One region of the Citrobacter koseri ATCC BAA-895 genome, then DNA from elsewhere that is predicted to be linked to it. Evidence: predicted binding sites of a transcription regulator. Region 1 holds the regulator's gene; each other region holds the start of a gene.
The links. Region 1 encodes CRP, which controls carbon source genes, mostly activating them, when cyclic AMP is high. Its sites were predicted from a motif close to ATGTGANNNNNNTCACAT; they were not measured.

Region 1 (5,102 bases):
TCATGTGATCCCGAAACCGGAAAATCTGCCGCCGCTGGTGGAGTATCAGCTCACCGAGCATGGCGGGCATGTTGGATTTATCGGCGGGACGCTGCGTCGCCCGGAAATGTGGCTGGAGTCGCGGATTCCCGACTGGCTGACAACGTATCTGGAGGCGTCATCATGATGATCCCCTGGCAAGAGCTGTCTTCTGAGACGCTGGACAATTTGATCGAAAGCTTTGTGTTGCGTGAAGGCACCGATTATGGTGAACATGAACGTTCGCTTGAGCAAAAGGTCGCCGACGTCAAACGACAGCTACAGTGCGGAGAAGCTGTTCTGGTGTGGTCTGAACTGCACGAGACGGTCAACATTATGCCGCGTGAACAGTTTCGCGAATAATCCGCCGCTGACGGCCGACTATACTAAAACTTTTGTTGATTCATGGAGTTGTTATGTCTGCCAAACATCCGGTGATTGCGGTAACAGGGTCCAGCGGCGCGGGGACCACGACCACCAGCCTCGCGTTTCGAAAAATTTTCGCGCAGTTAAATCTGCGCGCAGCCGAGGTGGAAGGCGACAGTTTTCATCGTTACACACGCCCCGAAATGGACATGGCGATCCGCAAAGCGCGCGACGCCGGGCGGCATATCAGCTATTTCGGCCCTGAAGCCAACGACTTCAGCCTGCTGGAACAAACCTTTATTGAATACGGACAGACGGGCAAAGGCCAGGCGCGTAAGTATCTTCATACCTACGATGAGGCCGTGCCGTGGAATCAGGTGCCAGGGACGTTTACCCCGTGGCAGCCGCTGCCGGAACCCACCGATGTGCTGTTTTACGAAGGGCTGCACGGCGGCGTGGTAACGCCGCAGCATGATGTCGCGCGTCATGTCGATCTGCTGGTCGGCGTGGTGCCGATCGTCAACCTGGAGTGGATTCAAAAACTGATTCGCGATACCAGCGAGCGCGGCCACTCCCGCGAGGCGGTGATGGATTCCGTTGTCCGCTCAATGGATGACTACATTAATTTCATTACGCCGCAGTTTTCCCGCACCCACATTAACTTCCAGCGCGTGCCCACCGTTGACACTTCCAATCCCTTCGCCGCGAAAGGCATTCCTTCGCTGGACGAAAGTTTTGTGGTCATTCATTTCAGAAATCTGGAAGGGATTGATTTCCCGTGGCTGCTGGCGATGTTGCAGGGGTCGTTTATTTCCCATATCAATACGCTCGTGGTGCCGGGCGGCAAAATGGGGCTGGCGATGGAGCTGATCATGTTGCCGCTGGTTCAGCGACTGATGGAAGGGAAGAAGATCGAATAATCTGTTCGATGTTTGCCGGATGGCGGCTGACGCCTTATCCGGCCTACAGGGTGCGTTTGATATATGCCGGATGGCGGCTGGCGCCTTATCCGGCCTACAGGGTGCGAATTCGTAGGCCTGATAAGCGAAGCGCCATCAGGCAACCGGCATCACGCCGCAATCACTTCATACGAATGGGTAATATTCACCGCTTTTTCTAGCATCAGCGCCACTGAGCAATACTTCTCAGCCGAAAGATCGACCGCCCGCGCAACCGCCGCGTCTTTCAGGTCATTGCCGGTCACAATGAAATGCAGATTGATATGCGTAAACAGGCGCGGCGCTTCTTCACGACGTTCGGACGTCAGCTTCACTTCGCAATTCGTCACATCCTGACGCCCTTTCTGCAAAATAGAAACCACGTCGATTGCGCTACAACCGCCTGCGGCCATCAGCACCATTTCCATCGGGCTTGGCGCTTTATCACCGGAGTTGCCATCCATTAAAACCTGGTGGCCGGAGGCAGACTCTCCCAGAAAGGTTAACCCTTCAACCCACTTTACACGCGCTTGCATATTCGGAACTCCAATGTGTCAATTTTCCTGACAGATTACGCGCACATAACAAATCTCGCAACGGAAGGCGACCTGCGTCATGCTGAAGCGAGACACCAGGAGACACACGGCGAAAGCTATGCTAAAACAGTCGGGATGCTACAGTAATACATTGACGTACTGCATGTATGCAGAGGACATCACATTCAGGCTGCAGTACATTTTCGACAGCCCCCTTCCCAGGAATTCGGGAAACCTATTTTTGCAAACCCAGAGGCAGTGTCGTGTTCTGGCTCTGGAGACAGCTTATAACAGAGGATAACCGCGCATGGTGCTTGGCAAACCGCAAACAGACCCGACTCTCGAATGGTTCTTGTCTCATTGCCACATTCATAAGTACCCATCGAAGAGCACGCTGATTCACCAGGGTGAAAAAGCGGAAACGTTGTACTACATCGTTAAAGGCTCAGTGGCAGTGTTGATCAAAGATGAAGAAGGGAAAGAAATGATCCTTTCTTATCTGAATCAGGGCGATTTTATTGGCGAACTGGGCCTGTTTGAAGAAGGTCAGGAACGCAGTGCCTGGGTACGTGCCAAAACGGCCTGTGAAGTCGCTGAAATTTCTTACAAGAAATTCCGTCAGTTGATCCAGGTAAACCCGGATATTCTGATGCGCCTGTCTTCCCAGATGGCTCGCCGTCTGCAAGTGACATCTGAGAAAGTCGGTAACCTCGCCTTCCTCGACGTAACGGGCCGTATCGCTCAGACCCTGCTGAACCTGGCGAAACAACCTGACGCGATGACTCACCCGGATGGCATGCAGATCAAAATCACCCGTCAGGAGATCGGCCAGATCGTTGGCTGCTCCCGTGAAACCGTGGGGCGTATTCTGAAAATGCTCGAAGATCAGAATCTGATCTCCGCTCACGGTAAGACCATCGTCGTCTACGGCACACGTTAATCCCGTCGGAATGGCGCATTACCGGGTAATGCGCCATTTTTGTTTGCACCGATGTGGCGAAGACTGATTTACCATCCTGAGATCAACTACGCACTACGGCAAACGCTGGTGCTGTGCCTGCCTGTGGCTATCGGCCTGATCATCGGCCAGTTGCACCTGGGACTGCTGTTCTCGCTCGTTCCCGCCTGCTGCAATATTGCCGGTCTTGATACCCCGCATAAACGCTTTTTCAAACGCTTAATCATCGGCGGATCGCTGTTTGCCGGATGCAGCCTGATTACACAACTGCTGCTGGCGCGCGACATCCCCCTGCCGCTGATCCTCACCGGGCTGACGCTGCTGCTCGGCGTCACGGCAGAAATCAGCCCGCTGCATGCAAGGCTGCTGCCCGCTTCACTGATTGCCGCCATTTTCACGCTAAGCCTGGCGGGGAACATGCCGGTCTGGGAGCCGCTGCTCATCTATGCGCTCGGCACGCTATGGTATGGGCTGTTTAACTGGTTCTGGTTCTGGCTGTGGCGCGAACAGCCGCTGCGCGAGTCGCTCAGCCTGCTGTATCGCGAGCTGGCCGACTATTGCGAGGCCAAATACAGCCTGCTCACGCAGCATATCGATCCAGAAAAAGCGCTGCCGCCTCTGCTGGTGCGCCAGCAGAAAGCGGTAGATCTCATTACCCAGTGTTACCAGCAGATGCACATGCTGTCGGCCCAGCACAATAATGACTACAAGCGCCTGCTGCGCGCCTTCCAGGAAGCGCTGGACTTACAGGAGCATATCTCCGTTAGTTTGCATCAGCCGGAGGAGGTTCAGAAGCTGGTGGAGCGCAGCCACGCGGAACAGGTTATTCGCTGGAATGCGCAAACCGTCGCTGCCCGCCTGCGCATCATCGCGGATGACATCCTGTATCACCGTCTGCCCAGCCGTTTTTCGATGGAGAAGCAGACTGGCGCGCTGGAAAAAATCGCCAATCAGCACCCGGAAAACCCTGTCGGGCAGTTTTGCTACTGGCACTTTAGCCGTATTGCCCGCGTATTACGCACTCAGCGTCCGCTGTACGCACGCGACCTGATGGCTGATAAACAGCGTCGCCTGCCGCTGCTGCCCGCGCTGAAAAGCTATTTATCGTTTAAATCGCCCGCGCTGCGCAACGCCGGGCGAATCAGCGTCATGTTAAGTATCGCCAGTCTGATGGGCAGCGCCTTACATCTGCCCAAGCCGTACTGGATTCTGATGACCATCCTGTTCGTCACGCAAAACGGCTACGGCGCGACGCGCGTACGCATTCTGCACCGTTCAGCGGGTACGCTGGCCGGTCTGGTGGTGGCGGGCGTCACGTTGCACTTTCGCATTCCTGAAGGCTACACGCTGGCATTAATGCTGATCATTACGCTGGTGAGCTATCTGACCATTCGCAAAAACTACGGCTGGGCGACGGTTGGCTTTACGGTGACGGCGGTCTATACCCTGCAACTGCTGACGCTCAACGGCGAACAGTTCATCGTGCCGCGATTTATTGATACGGTCATTGGCTGCCTGATTGCTTTTGGCGGGATGGTCTGGCTCTGGCCGCAGTGGCAAAGCGGCCTTTTGCGTAAGAATGCCCACGACGCGCTGGAAGCGGACCAGGAGGCCATTCGGCTGATCCTCAGCAACGACCCGCAGCCAACGCCGCTGGCGTACCAGCGAATGCGGGTGAACCAGGCGCACAATACGCTGTTTAACTCGCTGAATCAGGCGATGCAGGAACCGGGGTTTAACACGCACTATCTGGAAGATATGAAACTGTGGGTAACGCACAGCCAGTTTATCGTTGAGCACGTCAACGCCATGACCACGCTGGCGCGCGAGCATACGATGCTGACGCCGGATCTGGCGCAGCGCTATCTGGAATCCTGCGAAATTGCGCTCCAGCGCTGTCAGCAGCGGCTGGAGTATGACGCGCCGGGCGGTTCCGGGGATGTGAATATTCTGGAGTCATCGGAGATGCTCTCCCACGGGCCGCTCAGCACGCTGGAACAGCATCTGCAACGCGTGCTGGGGCACCTGAATACCATGCACACCATTTCGTCAGTGGCATGGCGCCAGCGCCCGCATCACGGCATCTGGCTTAGTCGCCGGTTACGGGATATGAAGGGTTGACGTTGTTTGCTGTTTGTTGTTTGCCGGATGGCGGCGCAAGCGCCTTATCCGGCCTACAGGGAAAACGCGATTTGTAGGCCGGATAAGCGTAGCGCCATCCGGCAATCAGCCAGCCACTTTCGCCACCGCCTGCGCAAAACGCTGCATCCCTTCGTCAATATCCGC
Region 2 (5,102 bases), 820 kb from region 1:
GCCTAACGATTTTTCCTGTAGGCCGCTCCCCTTTAGCAGCGTGCGCAGGCCATCTTCAAGCGCGTAGTCGCCGTGCAGTCCGTCGCTGTGTTTGCCCCGCGTGAGCGAAGCATCCACTGACATAATAATGCCGCTGCGGGCAGCGTATTGATTAAGTGCTTTGTCTAAGTCTCCGGCGGCAATATCGAACTGCGTGGCAAATGCAGGCAGTGAAGCCAGTCCGGCAAGCGGAAGCAGGCTTAAACGAATCGCCATCACCAGAGGTGCTGTGTTATGAAAGGCCATCACGTCTCCATCATCATTTCTTTATTTGTATTCAGTTATGAAGTCGAACGAGCGGGGCAAAAGGGACAATAAAAATGATAATTTTTTTCGTTATCGTTTAAATGGCGGGAGACAGCGTGACCCAGTAGCGCGTAACAAACTGAATTTTCACAGGAAGCGTTTTCGCGATCGCATTCAGTACGGCATCGGTGTTGCCGAGTGGGAACGTCCCTGTCAGGCGTAATCCGGCAACGGCCGGGTCGCAACGCAGTATGCCGTGTCGGTAGCGCGAGAGCGTGGCGATGACGTCGCCCAGAGGTTTGTCGCTGAAACTTAACACGCCTTGCGTCCAGCTTGCAGACTCGTCATTTAATGATGCGACGTCGCCAAACTGCGAGGCGCTGAAGCGCACCGTTTCACCTTGCTGAATAACCCGTTTTTGTTGCGGATCTCCGGCGAGAATCGCTTCGACGGCATGTTGTCGGACGCTAAGGACGGTTTCATCGCCGTCCTGGCGCACGGTAAATTCCGTACCCAATGCGGTGAGCTGGCCCTGGCGCGTCTGTACACGAAACGGGCGTTGCAGCGCGTCTTTTCCGGTGGTAATGGCGATCTCGCCGTACCAGAGCTGGATCTGGCGCTGGCTACCGTCAAATCGCACGTTAACCGCGCTGTCGGTATTCAGCGAAAGCAACGTGCCATCCTCCAGCGTCTGCTGGCGAGTCTGCCCCCGGGCGGTACGATAATCAGCACGCAGACCTTCGCCCAACTCCGATCGCCAGAGCTGCCAGCTGCCGCCCGCGCAGACCAGCAACAGCAACCCTTTCAGTACGTGGCGGCGCGTCAGGCGGCTGTCTTTCAGCGTGTGGCTGGCGAGTTTGCCGGGGACGCTGCTCATCTGGCAGCGCAGGTTTTCGACCTGCTGCCAGGCCCATTGATTATCCTGATCTTGTTCATACCACTGCTGCCAGCGCGCTTCCTGCTGGGGGCTTACGCGCTCCCCGCTTAAAACGGCATACCAGTGTGAGGCTGAACGTAGCGCCTGGCGGCGGGCATCGGTGAGGGAGGTTTTCACAGATCATGCTCCAGGCGGAACAGCAGGCAGTGTTCCGTGGCTTTCGCGACGTACTTTTTCACCGAACTGACGGAAACATTCAGACGTTGCGCGATGTCGCTGTAGGTCAGCCCGTCAAGCTGAGAAAGCAGGAAGGCCGTTCTCGCTTTGGCGCTCAACCCGTCCAGCATCCTGTCGACAAGTTGCAGCGTTTCGAGATGCGACTGCTTTTCTTCAGCGGAAGGTGCCAGCGTTTCGGGTAACTGCGCAAGCATCTCCAGATACGCTTTTTCCAGCGCATTGCGGCGGAAAAGGTCGATCATCACCCGTTTGGCGACGGTGCAGAGAAACGACTTTGGGTCGCGAATCGCCGTCAGAGATTCACCGTTAATAATACGCAGGAAGGTGTCCTGGGCGACGTCGTCGGCGTCGAACGCCGACTGTAACTTTCGCGCCAGCCAGTGCGTCAGCCAGCCGTGATGCGCGCGATACAGCGATTCAAACGTTAAAGGAGCGCACTGAACTGGAGTCGGCATAGAGGAAAAGTATCAAAAGTTAATCATCACGGCGGGGATGTTAATATGAGAATAGTTCTCATTACAATAAATGATACGGCGATTTTGGCGGGAGAAAGGTTAACTGGCTGTTTTTGAGAGAATAAAAAAGCCTCCGGGCGGAGGCTTATATCAGCATCAGGTCAACACCATCGGCCACTCTGGCGGGGTATGGCTCATGGCTTCCACCATCACGGCTTCTATATTGTTCCAGATTGCGGAGACATCCATCAGAGTGATGCCGAGTAACCCGGTTGCAAACCAGCAGGCCGATACGACGCCAAGGCCGCTACTGATCACCGCGAGTCCGATATAGTCGGATTTACGAAAGCGAATATTGAGCGTGCTGGCTAAAAACATGAGCACAGCGCTCAGCAGTTGCCAGCGGAGAAGAACCACGCCAGTGGTTATGGTAGCCATGAAACATTTCCTCTGAGAATAGCAGGTGCCCTGGACAGCGCGGCGTTGCTCACGGAAGGCGTGGTACACTCTGGCTATCGACGGGCATGACATCGACACTGAATGAAACAACGTTTCTGTTTCATCATTTTTGTGAACTATATCACAATAAATTGTTTGTTAGCCAGTGCAGGGCACCCTTTTTTGTGCGCTTTATAACCACAAATTAAATATGGGTATCTGAAGGGGGCTATACCGGAAGATTATGGGACTGGTTATTGAAGATGTATTTTTATTACCATTTTATTAGCGCCGGAAAATTAACCAGCCTGGAAATTTAACTTAATTTTTCTGCATTAATCGGAAAAAACCCTGGAAAATTCTTACTCCTTTTGGATTAGAATATTCCCTAATAAAAATAAGCATAACTTTAAGTTTGCCTTACGGGAAAATATTATCGTCATCCGTCAATATCAGACTTTTACCAGGAAAAGTCTGTTGCTAATGTCGCTTAATTCATGCAACGTAATCACCTGTTTGTTATAGCATCCGCCTTGATGATGACAGGCACAGACAATTCAGGGATACAGGGCCGAAATGAATCATAGCGCGCAACGAAAGTTGCTGAGATTCCTTGGAACAATCATGGTGGTATTACTCCCCGTGATGCTGGCGCTATGGTTTGCCCACATGCGGGCGGTGTCTGAAACCCGTAATCAACTGCACTCTTTTGCCGAGCTGGCATTAGAAAAAACGGAACTGGTTGTCCAGCAGGTGGAGCTGGCCCGCGACGCGATACAGCAGTATCAGGGAAAAGCCTGTACTCCTGCGCATCAAAAACGAATGCAGGATATTATTCGTGGTCGTCTGTATATCAGCGAGTTAATTTATGCGCAAGACGATCATTTTTTATGCTCTACGGTAATGGCGCCTGCCAGTCCTTATATTATCCCTGCCGCAGATTATAAACGAGAACCAGACGTTTCTATTTATTACTATCGTGATACGCCATTCTTTGCTGGCTACAAAATGACGTATATGCAAAGAGGGCACTATGTCGCGGTAATAAACCCGTTGTCTTACAGCGAGGTGATGTCAGACGATCCGACTCTGGCCTGGGGCGTATATGACACGGTGACGAACTCCTTTTTCTCCGTGAGCGAACAGGCAAACGTCGAGCAATTATTACCGTTACTGCACCGTGATGAATCTACCTTTCAGCAAAATAATCGCTTCTATACCATTGCCCATTCAGAAAAACGTCCGATCGCGATAATTGTTTCCACTGATAACGCGCGTTTCTATCAGAACCTGTACCATCAGGCGACGTTAACGCTGCCGTTAGGCATTATCTGTAGCATCATTGTGTTATTGATGTGGTCGCGTACGCGCGAGGAATATCATTCACCGCGCCGTTTGTTGCAGCGAGCGATCGATAAACGTCAACTGCGTCTTTATTATCAGCCCATTATTGATATTCAAAATGAAAAATGCGTGGGGGCGGAGGCGCTATTGCGCTGGCCTGGTTTTGAAGGGCAGGTGATGAGCCCGGCAGAGTTTATCCCGCTGGCTGAAAAAGAGGGGATGATTGCGCAGATTACCGATTACGTGGTGGAAGAAGTATTCAACGATCTGGGACATTTTCTCGCCTCGCAACCTCATCTTTATATCTCTATTAATCTCTCTGCTTCTGATTTCCACTCCTCCCGGCTTATCGCATTAATTGCGGAGAAAGCCCGTCAGCATTCCGTTCTTGCGCAACAAATTAAGGTGGAAGTGACGGAGCGCGGCTTTATTGACGTGCCGAAAACCACGCCGGTTATTCAGGCATTTCGTCAGGCGGGTTTTGAAGTGGCGATTGATGATTTTGGAACAGGGTACTCAAACCTGCACAACCTGTATTCATTGAATGTCGATATTCTGAAGATTGATAAATCCTTTATCGACACGCTGACCACCAATAGCACCAGCCATCTGATCGCGGAACATATCATCGAAATGGCGCAAAGTTTACACCTGAAGGCCATTGCCGAAGGCGTGGAAACGGCAGATCAGGTGAACTGGCTGTTCAAACGCGGCGTTCAGTATTGTCAGGGATGGTATTTTGCGAAGGCGATGCCGCCGCAGGCGTTTATTCAGTGGCTGCAACAGTCGCCCGCACTCCTGATGCAGCGCGGGCAGTAAAGTTACAGACGATGACGGTAGTCGCTGGGCGTGCGGTCAAACTCGCGGCGGAAGACGCGCGAAAATGTCTGTTGCGACACATATCCCAGATCCATCGCGATATCAAAAATGGGGCGCTCGGTCGTTCGTAGCTCTACGGCGGCCAGCAGGAGTCGGCGCTGACGAATATAGTCGCCCAGCGTCTGATGCATCACCGTGCGGAACATCCGCTGTAAATACCACTTCGAGTAACCTGATTTTTTTGCGACCACATCAATGTTCAGCGGTTGGTCGATATGTTCATCAATCCATTCAATAAGGGTCTGAATTATCTGCTGATGGGACATATTGCTGCCTCTTTCTCAGTGTTCGATTCGTCGTTTTGTTTGCGGGCGAGTATAATTCCTCAAGTTAACTTGAGGTAAAGCGATTTATGGAAAAGAAATTACCGCGTATAAAGTCCCTGCTTACGCCGGGTGAGGTGGCGAAACGTAGCGGTGTGGCGGTATCGGCGCTGCACTTTTATGAGAGCAAAGGGCTTATCAGCAGTGTCCGTAACAGCGGCAATCAGCGGCGATATAAGCGCGATGTGCTGCGCTATGTGGCGATCATCAAGATTGCTCAACGTATTGGCATTCCGCTGGCGACCATTGGCGAAGCGTTTGGCG
Region 3 (5,102 bases), 960 kb from region 1:
GCATCAGCATTGATAACGCCCTGGTGGACAACGGCGTGATGCTGCCGGAAAACACCATCGAATCCGCCTCGATGAACGTCAGCACCAATTTGCTGCAAAGCAGCGATATGATCTCTATTCTTTCTCTACGCCTGGCGCAACGCTATGCCAGCCAGGGCCAGTTGGCTATCTTAAACCTGCCGAAAATAGAACAGAAAGGAAGCGTGGGCATGTTCTGGCGCAAGAACGAGACCCCTTCTCTCGCGTTGAGCCGTTTTCTGCATTTTCTGGCGCAGGTTTAGCGCGGGCAACGGGGCGTTGCCCGATGTTCCCGTTGTCTATTTCCACTATGCTCAGAATTCATGATGTGATCGGTAGCACGTTTTAAAGTTTAATTGTATGATGAATCTGTTTCATCAAGGGCTTTTACCATGAGTAAATCACTGAATATCATCTGGCAGTATTTACGCGCATTTGTACTGATATATGCCTGTTTGTATGCGGGTATTTTCATTGCATCGCTGCTTCCTATCACGATTCCCGGCAGCATCATCGGCATGTTGATTCTGTTTGTTTTACTGGCGCTACAAATTCTGCCAGCGAAGTGGGTAAACCCGGGATGCTATGTCCTGATCCGTTACATGGCGCTGCTGTTTGTGCCGATTGGCGTCGGCGTCATGCAGTACTTCGATTTGCTGCGCGCGCAGTTTGGCCCGGTGGTGGTCTCCTGTGCGATCAGTACGCTGGTTGTTTTCCTGGTCGTGAGCTGGAGTTCGCATATCGTACACGGTGAACGAAAAGTGTTAGGGCAGAAAGGATCGAAAAAATGATGTCGTATATCTGGTGGTCGTTACCCCTGACGCTAGCGGTCTTTTTCGCCGCCCGCAAACTGGCTGCGCGCTTTAAGATGCCGTTGCTTAACCCGTTGCTGGTTGCCATGGTGGTCATCATCCCGTTTCTGATGCTGACCGGCATTCCTTACGATCACTATTTCAAAGGCAGCGAGGTGCTCAACGACCTGCTGCAACCCGCCGTCGTGGCGCTGGCGTACCCTTTATATGAACAACTGCACCAAATCCGCGCCCGCTGGAAATCCATCATCACGATCTGCTTCGTCGGCAGCGTGGTCGCCATGGTGACCGGAACCACTGTCGCCTTACTGATGGGCGCCACGCCGGAAATCGCCGCATCGGTATTACCGAAATCGGTCACAACCCCAATCGCAATGGCGGTGGGCGGCAGCATCGGCGGCATCCCCGCCATTAGCGCCGTCTGCGTTATTTTCGTCGGGATACTGGGCGCCGTATTTGGTCATACCCTGCTCAACCTCATGCGTATCCGTACCAAAGCCGCACGCGGTCTGGCAATGGGAACCGCCTCGCACGCCCTGGGCACTGCGCGCTGCGCCGAGCTGGATTACCAGGAAGGGGCGTTCAGTTCGCTGGCGCTGGTGATCTGCGGGATCATCACCTCGCTGCTGGCGCCGTTTCTCTTCCCGATTATTCTGGCGGTAGCGGGTTAAAATTTGCGATGCGTCGCGCATTTTTAATTTAAGTTTCACAAGTTGCAATCACAATGAGATTTGGATCACATATAAAGCCGTAACAGCTCCGTAAACTACGATTCCATTACATTGTTATGAGGCAACGCCATGCATCCACGTTTTCAAACTGCTTTTGGCCAACTTGCGGATAATCTGCAATCAGCGCTGGCGCCGATTCTGGCAGATGAGCATTTTCCCGCCATGCTGACTGCGGAGCAGGTCTCGACGCTTAAGCGTGAATCGGGGCTGGACGAAGACGCGCTGGCTTTCGCGCTCCTGCCGCTGGCTGCCGCCTGCGCACGCACCGACCTTTCCCACTTCAACGTTGGCGCTATCGCGCGCGGCATCAGTGGAACCTGGTATTTCGGTGGGAATATGGAGTTCCTGGGCGCGACGATGCAGCAAACCGTTCATGCCGAGCAAAGCGCGATCGGCCATGCCTGGCTGCGCGGTGAAAAAGGGCTCGCCGCCATTACGGTTAACTACACCCCTTGCGGTCATTGCCGTCAGTTTATGAACGAACTGAACAGCGGCCTGGATCTGCGTATCCACCTGCCGGGGCGCGTACCGCATACCTTACGCGACTATCTGCCTGACGCTTTCGGCCCGAAAGACCTGGAGATCAAAACGCTGCTGATGGACGAGCAGGATCACGGTTTCGCGCTGGAGGGCGACGCGCTGACTCAGGCAGCGATTGCCGCCGCCAATAAATGTCATATGCCTTACAGCTACTCCCCAAGCGGCGTGGCGCTGGAATGCAAAGACGGGCGTATTTTCACCGGCAGCTATGCCGAGAACGCCGCCTTTAACCCTACGCTGCCGCCTTTGCAGGGCGCACTGAATCTGCTGAACCTGAACGGGTATGACTATCCAGATATTCAGCGCGCAATTCTGGCGGAGAAAGCCGACGCGCCGTTAATCCAGTGGGACGCCACCGCCGCCACGCTGAAAGCATTAGGCTGCAATAATATCGACCGCGTACTGCTGGGTTAAGCCCTGGAACACGCAATGTGCGTAGGCCCGATAAGCGCAGCGCCATCGGGCAACATGCAAATGGCAAGAATGTCTAAAATCCCCCCAATCAGACTGCTGTTTCTTGCGCTTCGACAGCGGGTACAGTAGCCTGATTGAAATTTCATCCCTTTATCGAGTTCTCTGCATGTTAAAGCGCGTGTTTTACAGCCTGTTAGTCCTGATCGGCTTGCTGCTGTTGACTGTGCTTGGTCTCGACAGATGGATGAGCTGGAAAACCGCGCCCTATATTTACGACGAATTACAGGATCTCCCCTACCGCCAGGTGGGAGTAGTATTAGGCACCGCAAAATACTATCGCACCGGCGTCATTAATCAGTATTACCGCTACCGCATTCAGGGCGCGTTAAACGCCTACAACAGCGGCAAAGTCAATTATCTGCTGCTCAGCGGCGATAACGCGCTGCAAAGCTATAACGAACCGATGACGATGCGTAAGGATCTGATCGCCGGGGGCGTTGATCCTGCCGACATCGTGCTCGATTATGCCGGTTTTCGCACGCTGGACTCCATTGTGCGCACGCGCAAAGTGTTTGATACCAACGACTTCATCATCATTACCCAGCGTTTCCACTGTGAACGCGCGCTGTTTATTGCGCTGCATATGGGAATTCAGGCTCAGTGCTATGCGGTGCCGTCGCCAAAAGATATGTTAACGGTACGCGTACGTGAATTTGGCGCCCGATTCGGCGCGCTGGCAGACCTCTATATTTTCAAACGGGAACCTCGCTTCTTAGGCCCGTTAGTTCCCATTCCAACAATGCATCAGGTGCCGGATGACGCCCAGGGCTACCCGGCAGTAACGCCTGAGCAATTGCTGGAACTGCAAAAGAAACAAGGAAAATAAGCGTGGAAGGGAAAACGATCTTTGTGGTCATCGCCGTCCTGATGGTGATGCTGTTTAGCTTACGGGAAGCCTACAAAGGCTGGCGCTCTGGCGCCGTGGATAAAATCGTCAGGAACGCCCGCGAACCCGTATACGCCTACCGTGCAGAAACCCCTCTCCTTTACTGGAGCTACATCGGGTTATATCTGTGCATGTCGGTTTGTACGCTCGCCGCAGGCATTTATTTTCTGTTCTTTAGATAACGCGCAGAAACAAAAAAGCCCGAAACAGTTGCCTGCTTCGGGCTTTTTCATGCCGGTAATTACTTCTTACGGGCGTATTTCAGCGAGTCCAGCGCCACCGCGAAGATAATGATGCCGCCTTTAATGATGTACTGCCAGTAAGGGTTCACGCCGATATAGGTCAGACCGTAGTTGATGACGGTAAAGATAATCACACCGGTCACAACGCCGAATACCGTCCCGACGCCGCCGCTAAACGACACGCCGCCGACCACGCAGGCGGCAATCGCATCCAGCTCATACATAAAGCCGAGGTTGTTGGTCGCAGAACCGATACGCCCCGCTTCCAGCAAACCGCCGAATGCGTAGAACACACCGGACAACGCATAGATCATCAGCAGGTTCAGCCCCACGTTAACGCCGGACACTTTTGCCGCTTCCGGGTTGCCGCCGATAGCGAAAATGTTCTTACCGAAACGGGTTTTATTCCACAGGATCCAGACAAACGCCACCGCAATCAGCGCATAGAAGGTAATGTAGGAGAGCCGGAAACTGCCCAGCGCAATAAAGCCCTGCGCAAACGTCGAGAACCCGCTATCAAACCCCGAAATCGGCGACGCCCCGACGAAGTCGTAATACAGGGAGTTGATGCCATAAACGATAATCATCGTGCCCAGGGTCGTGATGAACGGCGTCACATTAAGGTACGCAATGATAATGCCGTTAAGCAGACCAATGACGGCCCCAATTGCGCAGACAATCAGGATCACCAGCGGAATCGGCATGGTGGCCATTTCCGGGAAGACCTTATTGGCGTTTTCCACGGACTGCAACAGCGTTGCGGCGACCACGGCCGCCAGGCCAACCTGACGCCCCGCAGACAGGTCAGTCCCCTGGGTGACAATCAACCCTGCCACACCCAGCGCGATGATAATACGCACGGAGGACTGCGTCAGAATGTTACTTAAGTTCAGCAGACTTAAAAATGTAGGGTCCTGGAAAATAATAATGGCCAGCAAGACTAAAAGAACAACGTAAATTCCGCCTTCTTTCAGATAAGTAAGAAAACTTTTCTTATTTAACGCACTCATGAGGAGCCCCTGATCTTAAAGGTGCAAAGACGCAAGACGCAGAATTTCGTTTTGCGTTGTTGTTTTTGTGTCAACAATCCCGGCAACAAGGCCATTGCTCATTACCAGAATACGATCTGTAATCCCTAACAATTCCGGCATTTCGGAAGAAATGATAATAATCCCCTTCTCTTTTTTCGCCAGTTCCGCAATCAGTTGATAGATTTCAAATTTTGCGCCGACATCAATACCGCGCGTTGGCTCATCCAGCATTAATATTTCTGGCTGCGTTAACAGCCACCGACCAATAATGACCTTCTGCTGGTTGCCCCCCGAAAGAGAGCCAATTTGCGTGCGATGACCTGGCGTTTTCACGCGCATTGAGTCAATAACCCACTGGGTATCGCTCT
Region 4 (5,102 bases), 1.4 Mb from region 1:
ACCTGCAAATCGATCCCACGGAGCGCCTGAACGCCGCCCGGATACGTTTTTTTAAGTTGCTGAAGTTCCAGTGCAATGGTCATGAATTTTTACTTACCTTACGTTCTTACACTTTATTTACACTCTAAATAATTCGAGTTGCAGGAAGGCGGCAACGCAGTGAATCCCCGGAAGCTTACACCAGTAAGTGACCGGGGTGAGCGAGGAAGCCAACGCACCTGCAACGTGAAGAATGACGAGTATATGGTTTAAATAATCCCGGAGTTGCCCTATATTAGCCCAACGCACTTATTTGGTTACAGGTCGTTAACCTCCATGAAAGACATAGATACACTCATCAGCAACAATGCACTATGGTCAAAAATGCTGGTGGAAGAGGATCCCGGATTTTTTGAGAAACTGGCGCAAGCGCAAAAACCGCGCTTTCTATGGATTGGATGTTCCGACAGCCGCGTTCCCGCAGAACGTTTAACCGGCCTTGAGCCGGGCGAATTATTTGTTCACCGCAATGTTGCCAACCTGGTCATTCACACCGATCTCAACTGCCTCTCCGTGGTGCAGTATGCCGTCGATGTACTGGAAGTTGAACACATTATTATTTGTGGTCACTACGGTTGTGGCGGCGTCCAGGCGGCTGTTGAAAACCCGGAACTGGGGTTAATTAACAACTGGTTGCTGCACATTCGCGATATCTGGTTCAAACATAGCTCATTACTCGGAGAAATGCCGCAGGAGCGTCGAATCGATACCCTGTGCGAGCTGAACGTGATGGAACAGGTATACAACCTGGGCCACTCAACCATCATGCAGTCCGCGTGGAAACGCGGTCAGAAAGTGACGATTCACGGCTGGGCCTACGGTATTCACGACGGCCTGCTGCGCGATCTGGAAGTCACGGCGACCAACCGTGAAACGCTGGAACAGCGCTATCGTCGGGGGGTTTCAAACCTCAGCAAAAAGCATATTAACCACAAGTAAACGTGTATTGCCGGGTGGCGGCTACGCCTTACCCGGCCTACATTTCTACGGACATAGCACCTGTAGCGCCATCCGGCACAACGTTCTTACTCGTCCAGCAGCACCACTTTACCAACATACGGCAGATGGCGATAACGCTGGGCATAGTCAATGCCGTAACCCACAACGAACTCATCCGGGATCGAGAAACCGATAAACTCAACCGGGACGTCAACCTCACGGCGAGACGGCTTATCCAGCAGCGTACAAATCGCCAGAGACTTTGGCTCACGCAGGCTCAGGATTTCCCGCACTTTCGACAGCGTATTCCCGGAATCGATAATATCTTCGACAATCAGCACATCCTTGCCACGGATATCTTCATCCAGGTCTTTGAGAATTTTCACATCGCGAGTGGTGGACATGCCGCTACCGTAGCTGGAGGCGGTCATAAAATCGACTTCATGAGACACCTGTACCTCACGGCACAGATCCGCCATAAACATAAATGAGCCACGCAGCAGACCTACCAGCACCATGTCACTGCCGCTGTCTTTATAACGTTCAGTAATTTGACGACCCAGTTCGGCAATGCGCGCTTTGATCTCCGCTTCGGGGATCATTACTTCTACAGTATGTTTCATATCTCTAACCATATGATTTAAAAACAAATCACTTCATGCCTGCTCTTGATAAGACAGCATCGAAGCGCAAGGCACGCAGTATACCAGCAAAAGTATTTATTCGCGGCATCTGTTAATAAAGCTCATTTTGTGATGACGATCACACTTGTTAAATCCTATAATTAATTGCTACTAAAAAATTAACAAATTGAGATGGTATCTTTTTATGGCAAATAACAACGCAAAAGCGCCACGGCTTCTCGTGACGCTGACAGCCCTCTTCGCTGCACTCTGCGGGCTGTATCTGCTGATCGGCGGCGGCTGGCTGGTCGCCATCGGCGGCTCCTGGTACTACCCGATTGCGGGCATCGTCATGCTTGGCGTCGCCGGGCTATTATGGCGCAGCAAGCGTTCCGCGCTGTGGCTGTATGCCGCCCTGCTCCTCGCCACTATGATCTGGGGCGTGTGGGAAGTCGGCTTCGACTTCTGGGCGCTAACCCCGCGTAGCGACATTCTGGTCTTCTTCGGCATCTGGCTGATTTTACCGTTTGTCTGGCATCGCCTGAGCGTCCCTTCCAGCGGCGCTGTCAGCGCACTGGTGGTTGCCCTGCTGATAAGCGGCGGCATCCTCACCTGGGCTGGCTTCAACGACCCGCAAGAGATCAACGGTACGCTAAGCGCGGACGCGGTGCCTGCCGAACCGATCTCTCCGGTTGCGGACCAGGACTGGCCTGCCTATGGCCGCAATCAGGAAGGGCAGCGCTACTCTCCGCTGAAGCAGATCACTGCTGATAACGTCCACAACCTGAAAGAGGCGTGGGTGTTCCGTACCGGCGATCTGAAGCAGCCGAACGATCCGGGTGAAATCACCAACGAAGTGACCCCGATTAAAGTCGGCAATACGCTGTATCTGTGTACCGCCCACCAGCGTTTGTTCGCGCTGGACGCGGCGAGCGGGAAAGAGAAGTGGCATTTCGACCCGCAACTCAATACCGATCCCAGCTTCCAGCATGTCACCTGTCGTGGCGTCTCCTATCATGAAGCCACGGCCGATAACGCCTCGCCGGATGTCGTTTCAGACTGCCCACGCCGCATTATTCTGCCGGTGAACGATGGCCGTATTTTCGCCCTCAACGCAGACAACGGCAAGCTGTGCGAATCCTTTGCCAACAACGGCATTCTGAACCTGCAAACCAATATGCCGGTCACTACGCCGGGCATGTATGAACCCACGTCACCGCCGATCGTGACCGACAAGGTGATCGTCATTGCAGGCGCCGTCACCGATAACTTCTCTACCCGCGAGCCGTCCGGGGTTATTCGCGGCTTTGACGTGAACAGCGGTAAACTGCTGTGGGCATTCGATCCCGGTGCGAAAGACCCGAACGCGATCCCGTCGGATGAGCACCACTTCACGCCAAACTCGCCAAACTCCTGGGCGCCAGCCGCGTATGACGCAAAGCTGGATCTGGTCTATCTGCCGATGGGCGTCACCACCCCGGATATCTGGGGCGGCAACCGTACGCCAGAGCAGGAGCGCTATGCCAGCTCGATCCTGGCGCTCAATGCAACGACCGGTAAACTGGCCTGGAGCTATCAGACCGTTCATCACGATCTGTGGGATATGGATATGCCGTCCCAGCCGACGCTGGCGGATATCACCGTGAAAGGGCAAACCGTTCCGGTCATCTACGCTCCGGCAAAAACCGGCAATATTTTCGTGCTGGACCGTCGCAATGGTCAACTTGTGGTGCCTGCCCCGGAAAAACCGGTGCCGCAGGGCGCGGCCAAAGGGGATTACGTCACCAAAACGCAGCCGTTCTCTGATTTGAGCTTCCGTCCGACGAAAGACTTGACCGGTGCGGATATGTGGGGCGCCACCATGTTCGATCAGCTGGTGTGCCGCGTGATGTTCCACCAGATGCGTTATGAAGGGATCTTTACCCCGCCATCAGAAAAAGGCACGTTGGTCTTCCCGGGCAACCTCGGTATGTTCGAATGGGGCGGCATTTCCGTCGATCCGAACCGTCAGGTGGCGATTGCCAACCCGATGGCGCTGCCGTTTGTCTCTAAACTGATCCCACGCGGCCCGGGTAATCCGATGGAGCCGCCGGAAGATGCCAAAGGCACCGGTTCGGAATCGGGTATTCAGCCGCAGTATGGCGTACCGTATGGCGTGACGCTGAACCCGTTCCTGTCGCCGTTTGGTCTACCGTGTAAACAGCCTGCCTGGGGTTACATCTCCGCGCTGGATCTGAAAACCAACGAAGTTGTCTGGAAAAAACGTATTGGTACGCCGCAGGACAGCATGCCGTTCCCGATGCCGTTTAAAGTGCCGTTCAATATGGGGATGCCAATGCTGGGCGGCCCAATCTCTACCGCTGGCAACGTGCTGTTTATTGCCGCGACCGCAGATAACTACCTGCGCGCTTACAACATGAGCAATGGTGAAAAACTGTGGGAAGGCCGTCTGCCCGCAGGCGGTCAGGCAACGCCGATGACGTATGAAGTCAACGGTAAGCAGTACGTCGTGATTTCCGCCGGGGGTCACGGTTCGTTCGGGACGAAGATGGGCGACTATATTGTCGCGTACGCTCTGCCTGACGACGCGCAGTAACGTTTATGCCGGATGGCGGCTTCGCCTTATCCGGCCTACAGGATGCTCACTTTACTGTAGGCCGGATAAGCGCCAGCGCCATCCGGCATGTTTATACCGTAAAGCCAAGCATCATGCCTGTATCTTCATGCTCCAGCAGATGGCAGTGCGCCATGTAAGCATGTTCTTGCGATGCATCGTGATCAAACTTCACCAGCACCTCGCTGATCCCGCCTTCAACCCGCACCGTATCCTTCCAGCCTGCGCGATGCGCCGCCGGAGCGCTGCCGTTTTCCGACAGGATGCGGAACTGCGTACCATGAATATGGAACGGATGCAGCATCATGTCGCCTTCGCCGGAAATAACCCAGCGCTCATACTGCCCTTTGGCGGCGGCAAACATCGGTGTCGTCATATCAAACGCCTGGCCGTTGATCTTATTGGCATTGTGGAAATCGAACTTCCCGCCGTGGTTCATATGTCCACCACTACCGTGATTCATTGAGCCATGATTCATATGCCCCATCATCTGCCCATGATTCATTCCCGCCATCGCCCGGTCGCCATACTTTTGCATCAGCATCTGCATACCCATCATGTCGAGCATCGGGTCCATCGACAGTTGCAGTTTTCGCTGCGTCAGGCCATCAAGAGAAGGCAATGCAGGCATCGTGGTCAGCGTATCCGGCAAAGTGCCGGAGGCCGTGACCGCCAGCGGCTGAATATGCATAACCGGGTGCGGTTTATCAAACGGCGCGATCGTCATCCCCATCTGGCTGACGGGCAGCGTCATCAACTCAAACGCTTTGCCGTCGCTGATGTCGATAAGCACTTCGAAACGCTCCCCCATTAACATGGGCAGTGCGTTTACCTTCACCGGCTCCGCCAGCAGGCCGCCATCGCTGGCGATAACATACAGCGGACGG

Region 2: the regulator CRP is predicted to act here: its motif matches at 2,423-2,440, upstream of CKO_RS16370 (YjcB family protein).
Region 3: the regulator CRP is predicted to act here: its motif matches at 1,555-1,572, upstream of cdd (cytidine deaminase).
Region 4: the regulator CRP is predicted to act here: its motif matches at 1,729-1,746, upstream of hpt (hypoxanthine phosphoribosyltransferase).

The regions. Positions count from the first base shown of each region.
Region 1 is NC_009792.1:4,375,768-4,380,869, forward strand. It holds gene CKO_RS20360 (hydrolase) at 1-166, shown strand, start outside; gene CKO_RS20365 (YheU family protein) at 163-381, shown strand; gene CKO_RS20370 (phosphoribulokinase) at 435-1,304, shown strand; gene CKO_RS20375 (OsmC family protein) at 1,454-1,858, opposite strand; gene crp (cAMP-activated global transcriptional regulator CRP) at 2,166-2,798, shown strand; gene CKO_RS20390 (YccS/YhfK family putative transporter) at 2,850-4,937, shown strand; gene argD (bifunctional acetylornithine/succinyldiaminopimelate transaminase) at 5,043-5,102, opposite strand, start outside.
Region 2 is NC_009792.1:3,554,789-3,559,890, reverse strand. It holds gene fecA (TonB-dependent Fe(3+) dicitrate receptor FecA) at 1-285, opposite strand, end outside; gene fecR (ferric citrate uptake sigma factor regulator FecR) at 383-1,339, opposite strand; gene fecI (ferric citrate uptake sigma factor FecI) at 1,336-1,854, opposite strand; gene CKO_RS16370 (YjcB family protein) at 2,011-2,292, opposite strand; gene CKO_RS16365 (EAL domain-containing protein) at 2,869-4,455, shown strand; gene soxS (superoxide response transcriptional regulator SoxS) at 4,458-4,781, opposite strand; gene soxR (redox-sensitive transcriptional activator SoxR) at 4,868-5,102, shown strand, end outside.
Region 3 is NC_009792.1:617,262-622,363, reverse strand. It holds gene CKO_RS02825 (LysR substrate-binding domain-containing protein) at 1-281, shown strand, start outside; gene CKO_RS02820 (CidA/LrgA family protein) at 411-809, shown strand; gene CKO_RS02815 (CidB/LrgB family autolysis modulator) at 806-1,501, shown strand; gene cdd (cytidine deaminase) at 1,631-2,515, shown strand; gene sanA (outer membrane permeability protein SanA) at 2,682-3,401, shown strand; gene CKO_RS02800 (DUF2542 family protein) at 3,404-3,643, shown strand; gene mglC (galactose/methyl galactoside ABC transporter permease MglC) at 3,703-4,713, opposite strand; gene mglA (galactose/methyl galactoside ABC transporter ATP-binding protein MglA) at 4,729-5,102, opposite strand, start outside.
Region 4 is NC_009792.1:3,008,305-3,013,406, forward strand. It holds gene CKO_RS13855 (ABC transporter ATP-binding protein) at 1-83, opposite strand, end outside; gene can (carbonate dehydratase) at 316-978, shown strand; gene hpt (hypoxanthine phosphoribosyltransferase) at 1,065-1,601, opposite strand; gene CKO_RS13875 (glucose/quinate/shikimate family membrane-bound PQQ-dependent dehydrogenase) at 1,807-4,197, shown strand; gene cueO (multicopper oxidase CueO) at 4,289-5,102, opposite strand, start outside.